DNA from 2 places in the Chryseobacterium sp. 2987 genome. Region 1 is predicted to be linked to the other one. Evidence: riboswitches for the same ligand, from Rfam matches in the RefSeq annotation. Region 1 holds a riboswitch; the other holds the start of a gene.
What was found. A riboswitch is a leader RNA that binds a small molecule or an ion and turns the genes downstream of it on or off. The one in region 1 is predicted to bind cobalamin.
Positions count from the first base shown of each region.

Region 2: linked by a shared signal. The riboswitch ahead of J2Y40_RS18300 (TonB-dependent receptor domain-containing protein) and the one ahead of J2Y40_RS00880 (T9SS type A sorting domain-containing protein) in region 1 are both predicted to bind cobalamin.

Region 1 covers NZ_JAVDUN010000001.1:173,809-181,670, forward strand. Annotated here, with positions in the region: gene dnaG (DNA primase) at 1-331, shown strand, start outside; gene clpP (ATP-dependent Clp endopeptidase proteolytic subunit ClpP) at 454-1,140, shown strand; gene J2Y40_RS00880 (T9SS type A sorting domain-containing protein) at 1,280-2,404, opposite strand; cobalamin riboswitch at 2,483-2,673, opposite strand; gene J2Y40_RS00885 (esterase-like activity of phytase family protein) at 2,920-4,182, shown strand; gene tpiA (triose-phosphate isomerase) at 4,432-5,190, opposite strand; gene J2Y40_RS00895 (S9 family peptidase) at 5,262-7,385, opposite strand; gene J2Y40_RS00900 (TerB family tellurite resistance protein) at 7,412-7,762, opposite strand.
Region 2 covers NZ_JAVDUN010000006.1:139,053-146,914, forward strand. Annotated here, with positions in the region: gene J2Y40_RS18300 (TonB-dependent receptor domain-containing protein) at 1-1,778, opposite strand, end outside; cobalamin riboswitch at 1,887-2,072, opposite strand; gene J2Y40_RS18305 (transporter) at 2,235-3,185, opposite strand; gene J2Y40_RS18310 (cytochrome-c peroxidase) at 3,185-4,222, opposite strand; gene J2Y40_RS18315 (MbnP family protein) at 4,224-5,051, opposite strand; gene J2Y40_RS18320 (hypothetical protein) at 5,251-5,619, opposite strand; gene J2Y40_RS18325 (superoxide dismutase) at 5,623-6,297, opposite strand; gene J2Y40_RS18330 (SCO family protein) at 6,440-7,123, opposite strand; gene J2Y40_RS18335 (YHS domain-containing protein) at 7,110-7,385, opposite strand; gene J2Y40_RS18340 (hypothetical protein) at 7,531-7,862, opposite strand, start outside.

The DNA of each region.
Region 1 (7,862 bases):
TATGGATGAAGAAATCACCTCTAAAGTTGTAGATGCCCTGATGCCTCTTGATGATCTTGAAAACTGGGCTTCCAGAAATATTTATCCTCCCAATTACGGCGACAAAATTGCTGATCAGGTAAGAGGTGATATCCTGCTTCACAAATACAGGTACATTGATTATTTAATAAAAGAAACGGCTAATGAACTTGATCATTTCAGCAGTACAGATGAAACAAAATATTTTGAACTCATCAAAAAAATTACTTTACTGAAACAGGCTTCAATGAAGTTAAGTGAAATCATAGAATATTCTCCGATCAAAGGAATTTACGGAAACCGCAGAAAATAATAGGAGCAGCAGATTATAGAATATACAACTGGCATTCTGTGACAAAAAGTCCTATAAATTTTTAGGAATAAAAGTTGTAATTTAAACTTTGAAAAAATAGTATAATAATACATAATAGAAATATGGACATTAAAAAAGAATTCAGAGATTTCTCTGTAAAACATTTAGGAAATAACGGTCTGGTTACCGATCAGTATATGGGAATGTATGGTCCAACCAATCTTACGCCATATATTATGGAAGAAAGAAGATTAAACGTTGCACAGATGGACGTTTTTTCACGTCTGATGATGGACAGAATTATTTTCCTGGGAACAGGGATTGATGACCAGGTGGCCAACATCGTGACAGCACAGCTTTTATTCCTGGAAAGTGCAGATCCTTCAAAAGATATTCAGATCTATATCAACTCGCCGGGCGGAAGCGTTTATGCAGGGTTAGGAATCTACGATACCATGCAGATCATCAAGCCGGATGTAGCAACAATCTGTACCGGAATGGCTGCTTCTATGGGAGCTGTTCTTCTGGTTGCCGGAGAGAAAGGTAAGCGTTCTGCGCTTAAGCACTCAAGAGTAATGATTCACCAGCCTTCAGGAGGTGCACAGGGAGTAGCTTCTGATATGGAAATCAACCTTAGAGAAATGTTGAAATTAAAGCAGGAGCTTTATGAAATTATCGGTCACCACTCAGGACAAACTTACGAATGGGTAGAGAAATCTTCTGACAGAGATTACTGGATGACTTCTGAAGAAGCTAAAGGCTACGGAATGGTAGATGAGGTTTTACAGAGATCTACAGAGAAAAAATAATTTTCCCTTAAAGGATAAATGAAAACGCACCCATCGGTGCGTTTTTTTGTTTTATATCGTTGAATTTTGTTGTTTTGTGCTGTTTTCTAAACCTAACAGGTCTCCGAGACCTGTTAGGTTTTTGTTAAGCGCACTCACGTTATTTTTTGATAAGCTTATGAACCGTAGTATTTTTTGAAGTTTTAATCTCCATCAAATAAACACCGGATTGCATAGACTGAATATCAATTTTTGAAGCTTTCGAAGTAAGAACTTTCTGTCCGGAAACCGAATAAATATTGATTTCTTTTATATCATCTGCTGTTTCTATCTGAATAAAATCACTTGCCGGATTCGGATAAATTCTGAATGCCTTCTTCTGAGCATCAGAAACACCTAAAACTTCCTGTGATGCTTCGGTAGGGGTAAACGGTAATCTTTGTCCAAAGCTTAAACCCAGCCATTCATTATTGTTCAGTTGAGTTGGTGACAAAGAAGTCTGGCTTCTCCATGCTGAAAGATCTTTTCCTTTGAAAAGCTTCCAGGTATTTGTTCCTGAAGGTATTCCTGAATGATTGTTTAAAGATAAAGAGGCGATCTGCCCTCCATTTGAAGTGAAATTGAAATAGGAAGCGTGAGCCTGAATTTGTTGAAGAGCCTGTTCAGCAGTAATGCTTCCGTTGTATTTGATTCCGAAAACAAAAGAATGGGCAGAACCATTTGAATTGTTGGTACCAAAATCAATAATCACAAGGCTTGAATTGCTTCCTGTTCCGATCCAGTTGGTGATCTGTGAGGTAGTATACCAGGCAGAATTGTAAGCGGCAACAGGAGGGGATGGATGGGAGAGTGGAGGTGTATTATCGGTAAACCCATATCCAAAAGAGGCCCCGTACCATTTACCGTTGACGAGCGGATCTCCGTTCACGCCGTTATTAAGCGTCATATTTTCAGCAGAAGGCCCTGACCATGTAGACCAGTAATCATCCGGACTTGGTACGTGATGGTTATAATTCAGGCTGTAAAGGAATCCGGACGGAATCTCCACTTCTATTTTAGGTTCTGCAGCTGCAATAGCTCCGATGAGGTCTTCCATGGTAAGATCATCCGAGTCAAAACGGTATCCCCAGGCATAGGAGGAAGGATTGTCATCATCATTGAAGTCAGCAATGAAATAGGCTTTTTTAGAACCGGTTCCTACCCAGAATTTAATGTCGTTTTCGGTAAACTGGGCCGACAGGAGCTGCATACAAAGCAGCAGGAAAAAAAAGTAGATTTTTTTCATGATATAATTAAATTAAAAGTTTTATTCCCGAAACTTTCCCTCAGAAAAAAGAAATGAATGACTTCAAATACTCTGTCTCTGATGAATATGGGGTAAGGCAGGTCTCCTGGCTTGCATCAGAAATACGCCTTCCCGGATTTTGATCCAGTGGCACAGTGTACTCCTGTTTAAACAGCTTACAGTTGCGGGTACAGCCCAAGAATTGAATATTCTTCTCACTTGGTTCCCTTTTAATGAACAATGGTTCAGCCTTAAACCGTTACAAATATAGGGTGTATATTTTTGATGTCGTTTTGTGAATTATTTTGAATTTTTACACTTTGTTTGATAGTTTAAGGATGTTTGGGATGATGATTTTTAGATTTAATAAAGAATTGGTGAGTTTGGATTTTATTCTGATATTTTTTCTGTTTAAAATAAATTAACCTTAGGAGCTTTATTGTTAAAGTATATTTATTCTTGTATTCAAGATCAGTTTACAATTGTTGTCTATTTTCGCTGCCATAAAAGTAAACATGAAAAAACTGCTGATCTCTGCTTTGGCGCTTATTGCTATGGCATCATGTAAAGATGATGACAATGTAAGCAGCCAGGATATTAATTATTCTAAACTTCCTCAGGAATTTCCTTTTTCCAAACTGGCTACCATAAATGGGGTAGATGTGATTAACGGAGGTTTTGGTTCGGGTGCAGCAGCCCATCCAAGCAGAAAAGGTGAGTTCTATCTTATCACAGACCGTGGTCCCAATACTGATTATCTGAACGGGAAAAAATTTCCGGCTCCGGATTTCACTCCAACCATTATGCATTTTAAGATCAATGCTGATGGAAATATCGAGGTCATTAAATACATTAAACTGAAAAATCCTTCCGGTCAACCGATCACTGGGCTTCCAAATCCTGCGGGGATGGGAAATACAGGCGAGACCGCTTACGATGTAAACGGAAATGTTTTAGGAACGGATAATTACGGTCTGGACAGTGAGAGTATTGTAGCTGCTGCGGACGGTACTTTCTGGGTTTCTGATGAATATGGACCGCATATTGTCCATTACAGTGCAGAAGGAGTGGAAATGGAAAGGATAAGCCCAATAGGCGTTAATACGGGACCGAGAAAACTGCCAGCTGTTTTAGCCAAAAGGAGAGCAAATAGAGGAATGGAAGGACTTTGTATTACTCCGGACGGGAAAACACTGGTAGGAACCATTCAATCAACGATGTATGTTCCTACAAAAGCCCTGGCTACCAATACCACTTTAACCAGAATTGTAACTTTCGATATTGCCACAGGGAAAACAAAACAGTTTTTATATAAACAGGACGGAGGAACTTCGGATTCTGTCTGTGACATAACAGCGATCAGTAACACGGAATTTCTTGTCATCGAAAGAGACGGAAACTTTGGTTCGCAGGGCGGTGTGAAGAAAGTATACAGGATCAGTCTCTCAGATGCTTCTGATGTAACCGGATCTGATGTTGCTGCTGTAGATGGAATGAAGATCAACAACAAAACGCTGGAACAAAGCACATGGAATGAAATTACCATCGCAGGAATAAAGCCCGTAACCAAAACACTAGCCGTAGACTTGGTTGCCAAACTAGGCTATGAACATGATAAGTTTGAAGGGATTGTTTATCTGGGAAATAATAAACTTGCTGTTTTCAATGATGATGATTTCGGAATCCTAGATGACGGAAACGGAAACCCAAAAGCCAAAATTCTTCCTAAAACCGGGAAAGTAGACAAAGGAACGATGTATATAGTCGATATTCAATAATTAGATTTTTTTAAAAGAAAACGGCGGAATCGAAGATTCCGCCGTTTTTGTTGTTGTATATTGGGTGTAGTTCAATAGAAATGATATTATAATTATTTCCCCGCAGATCCCACAAATTTCACAGATATTATCTGCTGTTTTTACACCATTTGATCTGGTTAATCATAAATCAATTCAATAGAAAAGGGCTTTATCCTCTTCACGCTATTAAAAAAACCATTGGCTTTAACCCAAACCTATTTTTCAATATTAATTAAAACCCTCAATAATCTTAGAGAAATCCTCTAATTTTAAAGCTGCTCCTCCAATCAGCCCACCATCAATGTCCGGCTGTGAGAAAATTTCTTTAGCATTATCCGGTTTTACAGAACCTCCGTAAAGGATAGAAACCTCATCAGCAACTTCCTGACCGTATTTTGCTGCAATGATCCCTCTGATGTGTGCATGGATTTCCTGAGCCTGTTCCGGAGTAGCTGTTTCCCCGGTTCCGATTGCCCAAACCGGCTCGTAAGCAATGACTACTTTTTTGATCTCGTCAGCAGAAAGTGTGAAAAGGGCTTCTTCAGTCTGGCTTTTTACCACATCAAAGTGTTGGCCTGCTTTTCTCTGCTCCAATGTTTCTCCGTTACAGTAAACAGGAATAAGACCCTTATCAAGAGCTAGCTTTACCTTTTTGTTGCACTGTGCATCGGTTTCACCGTGGTATTGTCTTCTCTCAGAATGTCCGATTAAAGATCCGGTGGCATCAATAGACTCTAACATATCTGCAGAAACCTCTCCTGTATAAGCTCCGCTTTCATGCGCACTCATATCCTGGGAAAATACTCCGATCTCATCCTTTTCAAAGACATCTTTGGCCATCATCAGATATAAAGAAGGCGGAGCGATCCATATTTCACAATTAGTGGCATTGTTGTTTTTATAGCTCAGTAATTGAATCATCAACTGTTGTGCATCAATTACATTTTTGTTCATTTTCCAGTTTCCTGCAACTATTTTTCTTCTCATAGTTTTATATATTGATTTATTTACTCTTATATTTTTCCCACAATAATTCTGCAAAATCTGTGGGAGTTTTCTTATTTATTAATTCCTTCCAGTTTAAACATAAACGCATACACCAAGGCGAGATCCTTCAGATAATCAAACCTTCCTGAAGCTCCGCCATGGCCATATTTCATGTCGGTTTTCAACATCAGTACGTTTTTATCCGTTTTCATATCTCTCAGTTTGGCTACCCATTTGGCTGGCTCAAAATACTGTACCTGCGAATCGTGAAGCCCTGTTGTTACCAGAAGGTTAGGGTACTTTTTCTTTTCTATATTTTCGTACGGAGAGTAGGATTTCATATAGAAATAAGCATCTTTGTTGTTAGGATTCCCCCATTCGTCATATTCATTGGTGGTAAGCGGAATACTTTCGTCAAGCATTGTGTTGATGACATCTACAAACGGAACCTGTGAAATCACTCCATTCCATAGTTCCGGTTTCATATTGGCGATAGCTCCCATCAGCAAACCTCCGGCACTTCCGCCCTGGGCATACAGGTGTTTAGGGGATGTATATTTTTCTTTTACTAAATATTCTCCGGCATCAATGAAATCGGTAAATGTATTTTTCTTTTTCATCATTTTTCCGTCTTCATACCATTGTCTTCCCATTTCCTGACCTCCGCGGATGTGAGCAATAGCAAAAGCAAAACCTCTGTTTAAAAGACTTAATCTTGTACTGCTGAAAGAGGCATCCATGGAACTTCCGTAAGAACCGTAAGCATAAAGCAGTAGCGGACTGTTTCCGTCTTTTTTATATCCTTTTTTATAAACAATGGAAATCGGGATTTTAGTTCCGTCTTTTGCCGTTGCAAAAAGTCTTTCTGTAGTATAATTCTCTTTATTATAGCCGCCTAAAACTTCCTGCTGCTTCAGAAGGGTTCTCTTTCCTGTCTTCAAATCCTGTTCAAACTGGGAAGAAGGAGTAATCATGGAAGTATATCCAAAACGGAAATTATCTGTATTATATTCCGGGTTTTCAGCTGCTGAAGCGGTGTAAACAGGCTCGTCAAACTTCAACGGTTCTTTTTTACCTGTCTTTCTGTCGAAAATAATAAGCTGGGTAAGACCGTTCTGTCTTTCACTGAAAACAAGATAGTTTTTAAAAGCACTTACTCCCTGCATCAGAACATCATTTCTGTGAGGAATAAAATCTTTCCAGTTCTCGGCTCCGGTTTTGTCTAAAGGAGTTTCGGCGATCTTGAAATTAAGGGCGTCTTTGTTCGTTCTGATCAGGAATTTATCCTCCAAAGGTGTAACTGTATACAGAACATTTTTCATCCTTGGCTGGAAAACTTTGAAAGTTCCGTCCGGTTTATCGGCATCAAGATACCTGGTTTCAGAAGACGTTGTCGCTCCGGAATGAATCAGAATATATTTCTGGTTTTTAGACTTATAGACAGAGATGAAATTGGTTTTGTCTTTTTCTTCATAAACCGTTACATCTTTGCCGGGATCTGTTCCCAAAGTATGTCTTTTGATCTTTTCGGATAGAAGGGTAACAGGGTTATTTGCGGAATAGAAAATGGTTTTGTTATCGTTCCCCCATTCAGCAGAACCTCCGGTATTTTTAATGCCGAGATCTGTCGTTTTTCCTGTAGTAAGATCCTTTAAAAACAATTTATACTGCCTTCTGGAAACATCATCCACTCCGTAAAGCAGCTTGGTATTATCCGGGCTGATGCTAAACCCTGCTGCTGCAAAATAAGAATGTCCTTCTGCAAGCTGATCTACGTCCAGAACAACTTCTTCCGGAGCACTGAGACTGCCTTTTTTTCTACAGTATTTGTAGTATTGTTTTCCTGCTTCCGTGCGCGTATAATAATAATATCCGTTTCTGAAAACCGGTACAGATTCATCTTTCTCCTTGATTCTGGCCTTCATTTCCTGGAAAAGCTGTTCCCTGAAAGGCTCTGTATCTTTCATCATCCCTTCCCAATAGGTGTTTTCTGCCTTCAGGTAGTCAACGACCTTGGTGGAATCTTTTCCTTTCTTGAAGTAATCGATCATCCAGTAATAAGGGTCATTGACCTTGTCACCGTGAATTTCCCGGATATGTTCCTGTTTTTCGGCAACGGGTGCCTTAAGGACAGGGAATTTCTGAGCCTGCATAGACGAACTTATTGCGATTAATGCTAAATAAAATTTTTTCATGATATACTTTGGTTTCTGGAGTCAGTCTATGCGATATTCCACAGGTTTTTCAGAAGTTTGTAGAACGTATGCTCTTCATCGGTTACCTTATTATCAGCTTTGATCAGAGTTTTAGCAAATTCAGCAAATTTTAAGCGTTCATCTTCTGTAGAATCATCGTGGAAACATCGTGCGTGAAATTCAAAGTGATCTTTCCATTCTTCAGGCTGTAATAAAGCCAGGGTTTCAAGCTCATTGTCAAGATTCATTCTGAACGGAAACTCGTCTGCAAGATACTGCTGTACAAGCATTCCTTCTTCAGGGGCGAATTCTCCGTCTACAGAGGAAAGGATCATTAAAAGGTGATAACCGGCGATAGATTTATTTGATTTTTGCATTCTTAATGTATGTTTTTAATTTGATAGTTGATTTTTAATCGTGAATAGTCAATTTTGCTTCGCAAGTGAATGGTCAATTTATAGGAAATTAATTGTTTCA
Region 2 (7,862 bases), on a different contig from region 1:
TTATAATCTGCCATCATGGAAAAAGTCAGGGCATGCCATGGTACGTAAGAAATCTGATCTCCGTAATAGTCTTCTTTTTTATCGGTATAATCCCCGGCTCTTTGATAAGTATAGCTTAGCAGAGGTTTCAGTTTCACTTTATTGATATCGAATTCAGCCTGAACATTGACATCCGCCCCCAGGATTCTTACTTCTCCGAGATTCGTCATCATCCACCTGAACAGATTGGTAGTAGGAACTGCGATGATCTTATTTTCCACTTCATTATAATATCCGTCTGCCTTCACATAAATTCCTTTAAAAAACTCATGGTCATACAGTTTCTGATAAGTAAAACCAACATCATACTGTCTGGTAAATTCAGGTTTAAGCATGACATTTCCGATCATGGTGTAATACAGATCATTGAAAGTAGGCATCCTGAAAATCCTTTTATAAAATGCCCTTACGGTAAAGTCTTTTGAATCAAAGGGCTGATAGCTCAGAAATGCAGAAGGGGTCCATTCCGTTTTATCGGGAGATTTTGCATTTTTTTCTACATTTTCATGTACAAAGGTTCCGAGTACACTTCCCAGAAATTTAAACCTTCTCCACTGATAGGTTGTAGCAAAGGCCAGTAATGAAGTATATCGGGTAGGAAATGAAAAATCCCTGAGACTGGCATCCAGATTATTGTACTGAAAATCAAAACCTGCGCTTACATCCCAGTCTTTAGTAATGGAATAGATATTAGATGAAGAAAGATAGAATTCCCTCTGAGTATAGGTATTATCGATACGAAGTGCTGTTGTTGATACATTAACTGTATCCAGAAATCTGGAATAATCGTAAGCAAATTTGGCTTTCACCTGAGTCTCAAATTTTGGGAACAGTTTTTTTCTGAAATTGGCCTGAATAAAATAGTTTTCATCCAGCATCTGCTGCCCTTTGGGACCGAAATCATTATTCACAATAGCTGTAGGAATTCCACGGTCTGAAATATATCCGTAACCCCGTACACTCCAGCTTCCGTCATTAAGGGTTCCGTTAAAACCGGTTTCAAAACGTTTGGCCCGGATGTAAGAATCATATCTTCTGGCAATGGTATCATTGGCAACAGAACCATCAGCATTTTTCTTTTCGTATTTATACTTGTACAATCCTTTGCTCTGAACAAATTCTGAACTGAAACTTGCGGAAACCCGATCTGAAATCTTCTGTTCTAAACGGAATGAAGGATTAAAGAGACTGATAGACCCTAATTTCAATCTAACCGTTACGTTCGTTTTTTGATTTCCTTTAAATACAGGTGTTTTAGGTTGTAGATAAATAGATCCCGAAGATCCGAAATCCTTTGCCGGCTGAAAAATTTCACTTTTCTGGCCGTTATATAAAGAAATTGACTCTATATCATCAAGGGAAAATTTTCCGAGGTCCACCACTCCGTTCTGTGCGTTTCCGAGTTGAATTCCATCATAAAAAACGCCGACATGCTGGCTTCCCATACTCCGGATATTCACCGTTTTCAGACCTCCCATTCCACCGTAATCTTTGATCTGAACACCGGAAAAATACCGAAGGGCATCTGCCACCGACTGACTGTTAAGTCTTTCCAGTTGTTCCCCCGAAAGAATCTGTGCCGGAAGAATTTCTTTAAAATCTTTTTTATAAATCTGAATAGGAAGAATCGTTTTCTCCCGGATGCTGTCCTTAGACTGTGAGAATACAAGATGAGAGGCTGCCACAAAAATTGTGATAGCTCCCTTTTGAATCAGAGAAGCAATAAGTTTTGTCACCATTAGCTCATTTAGAATAATGATGACGCTAATGGATATAAGAAAGCAACGACAAAGCACAGCATTCACTGCACAGAATCATTGTAGTCCTAAGCTTTATTCCACGAAAGCGTCAAACGTTCATCATCTGGCAGGTCTTCTGACTTACTCCGTTTCTGAAATCCTTCCCATTAAAAAACAGTGGATATATTATTCAAAAACTTTAGTGTGGAGCTTACAGCAGCGGGTCTGTCCCGGATTTTCACCGGATTCCCTTTTAAGCGCTTTTTACGGCTCACCAGATTCCGGCAAAGATAAACAATTATTAACACATTCAAAACATGAAATAACAAAATGATTTTCAATGGGATAAAAACATTTAACAATAACCTGTTGCCAGCAAAAGATAAACCCTACAGATAAAAAAATATCTGTAGGGTTTCACTTAAAAACACCTCTTCCCAAGCGATCAACTGTTCATCAAATCCCGATATTCAGAAAAATACTGAAACGGGATTTTGCCTCAATATCTCCTCCTGCCAGGTTGGTGTAAGCAGGCAGCATAATCTCGCTCCCGAGACTAAACTTTTTATAGGATGCTTCAAAGCCCAGCTTCCCATACAAAGCGCTTCCTGACGTGCGGGGTAATGCTTCTCCGTACTGTCGGTTGGTATCATATACTTCACCCTGAAATCCAGCCTTGGCAGATAAGATGGTTTTCTCGTTCCCTGCAACCTGATAAAATCCTGTTGCGGCATAATTCCATTGGTTTCCGAACTGATAATGCTTTTTATTTTCCGTTTTGATGGTATAATCCGTATTAATCAGAACTGCCAGCTTATTTCTCTGGAATTTATAATTCAATGCAGCCTGATAATCCCAGCTCCCTGTTCCCAGCTGAAAACTCGGATTAACTCCGGACATCCCTTTTTCGTCAAATTTACCTAAAGGAACTTTTATTCCCAGACCTCCATTAAGCTGATGGACATTCTCCTTTGAATTAACGATCTGATAAATTCCCATCAGGTTCAGATCTCCTATTCCATTGATACGGATGTCTCCCTGCATTGTTTTCTTTCCGTGAAAATGGAATGGCAGACTGGCATAAACACTCAGTTTTTTTGTCAGAGGAATTTTTCCCCAAAGCTGAAGCGTATTGAAATACTGATCCTGTGTAAGATCTTTCACAAACAAATTTTCTTTTGCCTTATAATGCTGGGCAAAATATTTAATCCCGATAAACTGAGGATTCAGCAACGATTCAAAACCTGAAGAGCCATTTCCGGCCGCACAACCGCAGGCATCGCAGTCATCAAGCAGTATTATTCTATTAGCATTATTGGAAACCTCCATGCTATCGTTAACAGTTTTAGCCTGAAATCCAACAGATACAACCATTCCTGTCATTACCATTATTGTTTTCGTGTTCATTATTCAGAAAATTTGGGGTTAGAAATAAAGTTTTTATCGGAAAGCGTTTTCAGAAAAGCAACAATAAACTGCTTTTCCTGACTATTCATAGCTATTCCAATATGACCGTTCTGTTTTAGCTCCGGATCCAGATTAGGATTGTCTTCTACTCCGTCCGAATAAAAATTAAGAACGGCTTCCAGTGTATAGAACCTTCCGTCATGCATATAAGGTGCTGTATATTCTACATTTCTAAGACTTGGCACTCGGAATTTCATCCAGTCGTTCTGGTCGAGGGTTACCCGGTAACGCCCAGGATCTTTAAACTGCGAATTATAATACATACCCGTATTTCTGAAACTTTCATCTGTAAATAGTTCTCCGCTGTGGCAGGAAGCACATTTCTGCTGGAAGAGAGTCATTCCCTGGGATTCTTCTGTAGTCAACTTTACTTTTCCCTGTCTGAAACTGTCATATTTTGATTCTGCTGAGATCAGGCTTGCCATAAACTGAGATAATGCTTTCAGTACCCGTTCTCCTGTAATATTTTCATCTCCGTAGGCAGCAGCAAAAAGTTTTTTATATTTCGGATCTTCTTTCAGTTTTGTAATGGCTTCCGGCATCGAGCTGTCCATTTCATTCACATCTGTAATCGGAATAATGGGCTGTTCATTCAGATTATGGATCACTCCATCCCACATATACCTTTTCAGGAATATCATATTCTGGATGGGTGGTGCATTCCGGATTCCTATTCTGTCGTCTACGCCATGGCTTACATTATGTCCGTGGTGGGTAAAAGCATTTTCCTGAATATGGCAGAACCCACATGAAATGGTATTATTCCGGGAAAGTTTGCCTTCATAAAATAATTTCCGGCCTAGCTCAACACCATTTTTAGTAACCGGATTGGAAGTCTTATCAAAAGTCATATCAGGAAAATAAGAAGGAAACTGCAACGGATAAACTTCGTCTTTGTCCAATGGCTGTATCACCTCCTCTGAACAGGCTGTAAAACTCATCAGAGCAGCTAGGAGCAACACTATTCTTGGTAGCATATTAATCATTGTGAACATGGTCTACTTTAAATATTTTCGTGAGATTATCCGTTACGTCTACCAAATGTTGGTTTGAACCCATCGCCATATCATTGTCTGTAGTCAATGTCAGGTTTTTGGTTCCGCTCAGAAACTGGTTAAGATCAGCCAGAACGTGGATAGATGGCTTGATCTGGTTGGTCACCCTGGCCGTAACGGGAAGGTTCAACGTAATTTCCCGGTAAAGATCAGGCGTATTGTTAGCCGCTACATTTCCCATATTTCCGGTGTGGTTCATAAATTCTTTATCTGCCGATGCATTTCCATATTTCCCTTCCAGCTTTACGAACACATACCCGGCAGCCCAGGACCACGACATTCCTTTCTGTTTAGCCCTATTCCAGAATTCTGCCTGCCCGTCCTGCCCCAGCAGATAAGCTTTCTGACTGAGCCCAAGTCCGAATTTTATTTTCTTATAATTATTTTTAGGAATACCGTTCAGATCCAGATAGATCACTCCTGCTTTGGCATCTGCCTGATCGATAATGAAAGCCCCTTTGTCCGGATTATTTTCGTTGTATTTGAATTCATTTCCATTTTCATCGATCAGACTGATATTACTGATGATATATTTCAATGTTGAAAATTTATGTTTCTGCCCTGCTGCAGAAGTCTGTACCGTTTGATCCAGCACAATATTTCCCAGATTATTAAACCCGTTTTCAAATTTTACCTGAATATTTCCTGCTAAAGAATCCTGAGGATCCTCGTCATCCCGATTTTGACACGATGTAAAAGCAGCCAGCGTAAAGGCTACAAAGAATAATGATAAAAATTTATAGATTTTCATTTTGATTTTTTAAGTTGAATTTTTGAAATAAAAGTAGTGCTGAATGTGCGAAAACATTCAGTTTTTTTGATTGACAAAAGACAAAAGATATTTTAACACTTATGCTATTTTAAGTGATGAAATAAGAGCAATTAAACTTTTGAAATAAAAACTTCTGTGATTTTTGCTGTTAGTCTTTCGAATAAAAATAAATAAAAACTTAAAAAACCGGTGGTCTGAAAATGTGTTTCAGAAACAGAAATGAATAGGCTTCTTCGTAGATGAAGCTAAAGTTGAAAAAAGGTATTTTTTCAGTGGTGATAACTTCCGTAATACCGGAAGGAATATAAGTATCGAGAATTTTCTGCCCTGAAGTTTTGGTTTTATTTAAAGGAGAAGAATCGGTATCGTTTGTTTTGGCAAGCTCTTTAGTGAGGTAACATTTTCCGTTACAGTGAACTTCCGGCCTGCTTTTATTGATACACAACACTTTTGAGATATAATCATAATTTACAGCATACTCCGCCAATGGGATCAGGGGTCTGAACACCATGTAAAGGGTAAGGAATATGCTGCAAATTAAATTCATTGATTATTTTTTGCTTACGGCTTCATCATATCTTCTGCTCACTTCTTTCCAGTTCAGCACGTTCCAGATTGCAGTAAGATAATCCGCTCTTTTGTTCTGATACTTCAGGTAATAAGCGTGTTCCCAGACATCAATTCCCAGGATTGGGGTTCCTTTTTCCTCAACAACATCCATCAAGGGATTATCCTGGTTAGGGGTTGAAGAAACGAATAGTTTCCCGCTTTTATCAACGGAAAGCCATGCCCATCCCGAACCAAAACGGTCAGCTCCTGCCTTGCTCATTTTTTCTTTAAAAGCGTCCAGGCTTCCAAAGGTTTCATTGATCGCTTTCAATAATTTAGCTGAAGGCTGCGTATTTTTTTCAGGGGTAAGAACCGTCCAGAAAAGTTCGTGGTTGTAGTGTCCTCCGGCATTATTTCTTACAGCAGGCGGAAGTTTGGAAACTCCCGACATGATCTGAAACAAAGTCTGTTTTTCCTGTGGAGTTCCTGCAATGGCTTTATTCAGGTTAGCAACATAAGCTGCTGCGTGTTTTGAATAATGGATCTCCATCGTCTGTGCATCAATATTTCCCTCCAGCGCGTTGTATGCATATGGCAAAGGGGTCTGCTTAAACTGGGCAAAAGCGAACTGAGCAGCCAATACTGCGCTTAAAGCCGCTATTTTCAAAATCTTCATAACGTTTTGTTTTTATGGTTGAACAAATTATTTTTTATTTGAGAAAGGAAGATGGAGGCTGGAAGAAGGAAGTTTTAATTAGTCTTCTTAATCAGAAATCATTAATCCTATCAAAAATTCCCTATCGTTTCCTCCTGTCTTACTACTTCAGCAGTTTTTTAATATCCTCAATTAATATTTCGCGGTCTGGGTGGTATTTTCCGTTAAGCTTTGGAGTTTTCCCTTCCGGATCTTCGTAATTCAGTCCTGAATAATACAGGATCGGCATATTGTCTTTATTGTACCTGCATCTGATGTTTCCTTCCTGATCTACAAGGGCAATCATTCCACTGTGATTCAGGCTTTCGCTCTCATCTTCTTTATCACCTACATAAATATTGAACTGATCTGCCAGCTTCCCGATATAATCCCGGTCTCCGGTTAGAAAATGCCAGTCGGGAGATTTTGCGCCTACACTTTTAGCATGTTTTTTTAACGCTTCAGGCGTATCGTTTTCCGGATCAATGCTTATGGATATGATCCCAAAGTCCGGACTGTTGATCTCGTCTTCAATAGCTCTCATATTCCGGTTCATTACCGGACAAATTGTAGGACATTTGCTGAAGAAAAACTCTACCAGATACACTTTTCCAAGCATATCTTTATTGGTGATCTTTTTATTATTTTGATCCGTCAGTTCAAAATCCGGAACCTTCATTACGGTATAAAGATTCTTTTTAAAATATCCCATTCCGACACCTATTCCTATAAAAAGTAAAGCCATTACAGCGATAGGAATAATCACTTTTGTTTTAGCTTTGGTTTCCGTCTTTTTATTCCTGGACATATTTCTGAGGATTTTTCTTAAACTCGTCTTTACAGTAGGTATTGCAAAAACCGTACGTTTTATTTTTATAGACTGTTGTATCTTTTAAAAATTCGGCTGTTTTCATATGGCAGACAGGGTCTTCAGCATTGACTACTTTTACATTTTTCAGGTTTTCTCCGGAAGTACTCATCGATTTTTTATGTTTTACTTTATGGGTTTCCTGAGCACACGAAAACAGGGATATTGACAGCAAAGCCGTCAAAATAATTTTTGATTTCATTTTAATCTTAAATTGAAATTAATGATAGGATGAATGAAGTCTTTTGATTTTAATACAAACCTGCTTTAATGGCATCAAATGCTGTCACAAGGCATTTCAGGATCTGTAAATTAAAATCAACTAAAAAATTAGTTTAAAAGAAAATCTAAACCAGCGGAGGATGAAATATTTTTGAAAAATATTCTGAAGTATGGAAACTATTGGAGTTTGAAATACTTTTCCCGGAGGAAATTAAATACCCCTGTATGGGATTAAAAGAAACAATATCATTGAAAATAAAAGCATCCAGTCCTGCAATTTTTATAGTTTGAGAATTATTAGACTGCTTTTCTGTTTTGGCCAGCTCTTTTTCAACATAACATTTTCCCTTACAGGTTGACTGGGGAATGCTCTTCTTTTCGCAAAGGTTCTTTACAATATAGTCGTAGTTTACAGCATAATTGACCAGTGGCAGAACAGGGCGCACTGCAATGGTAA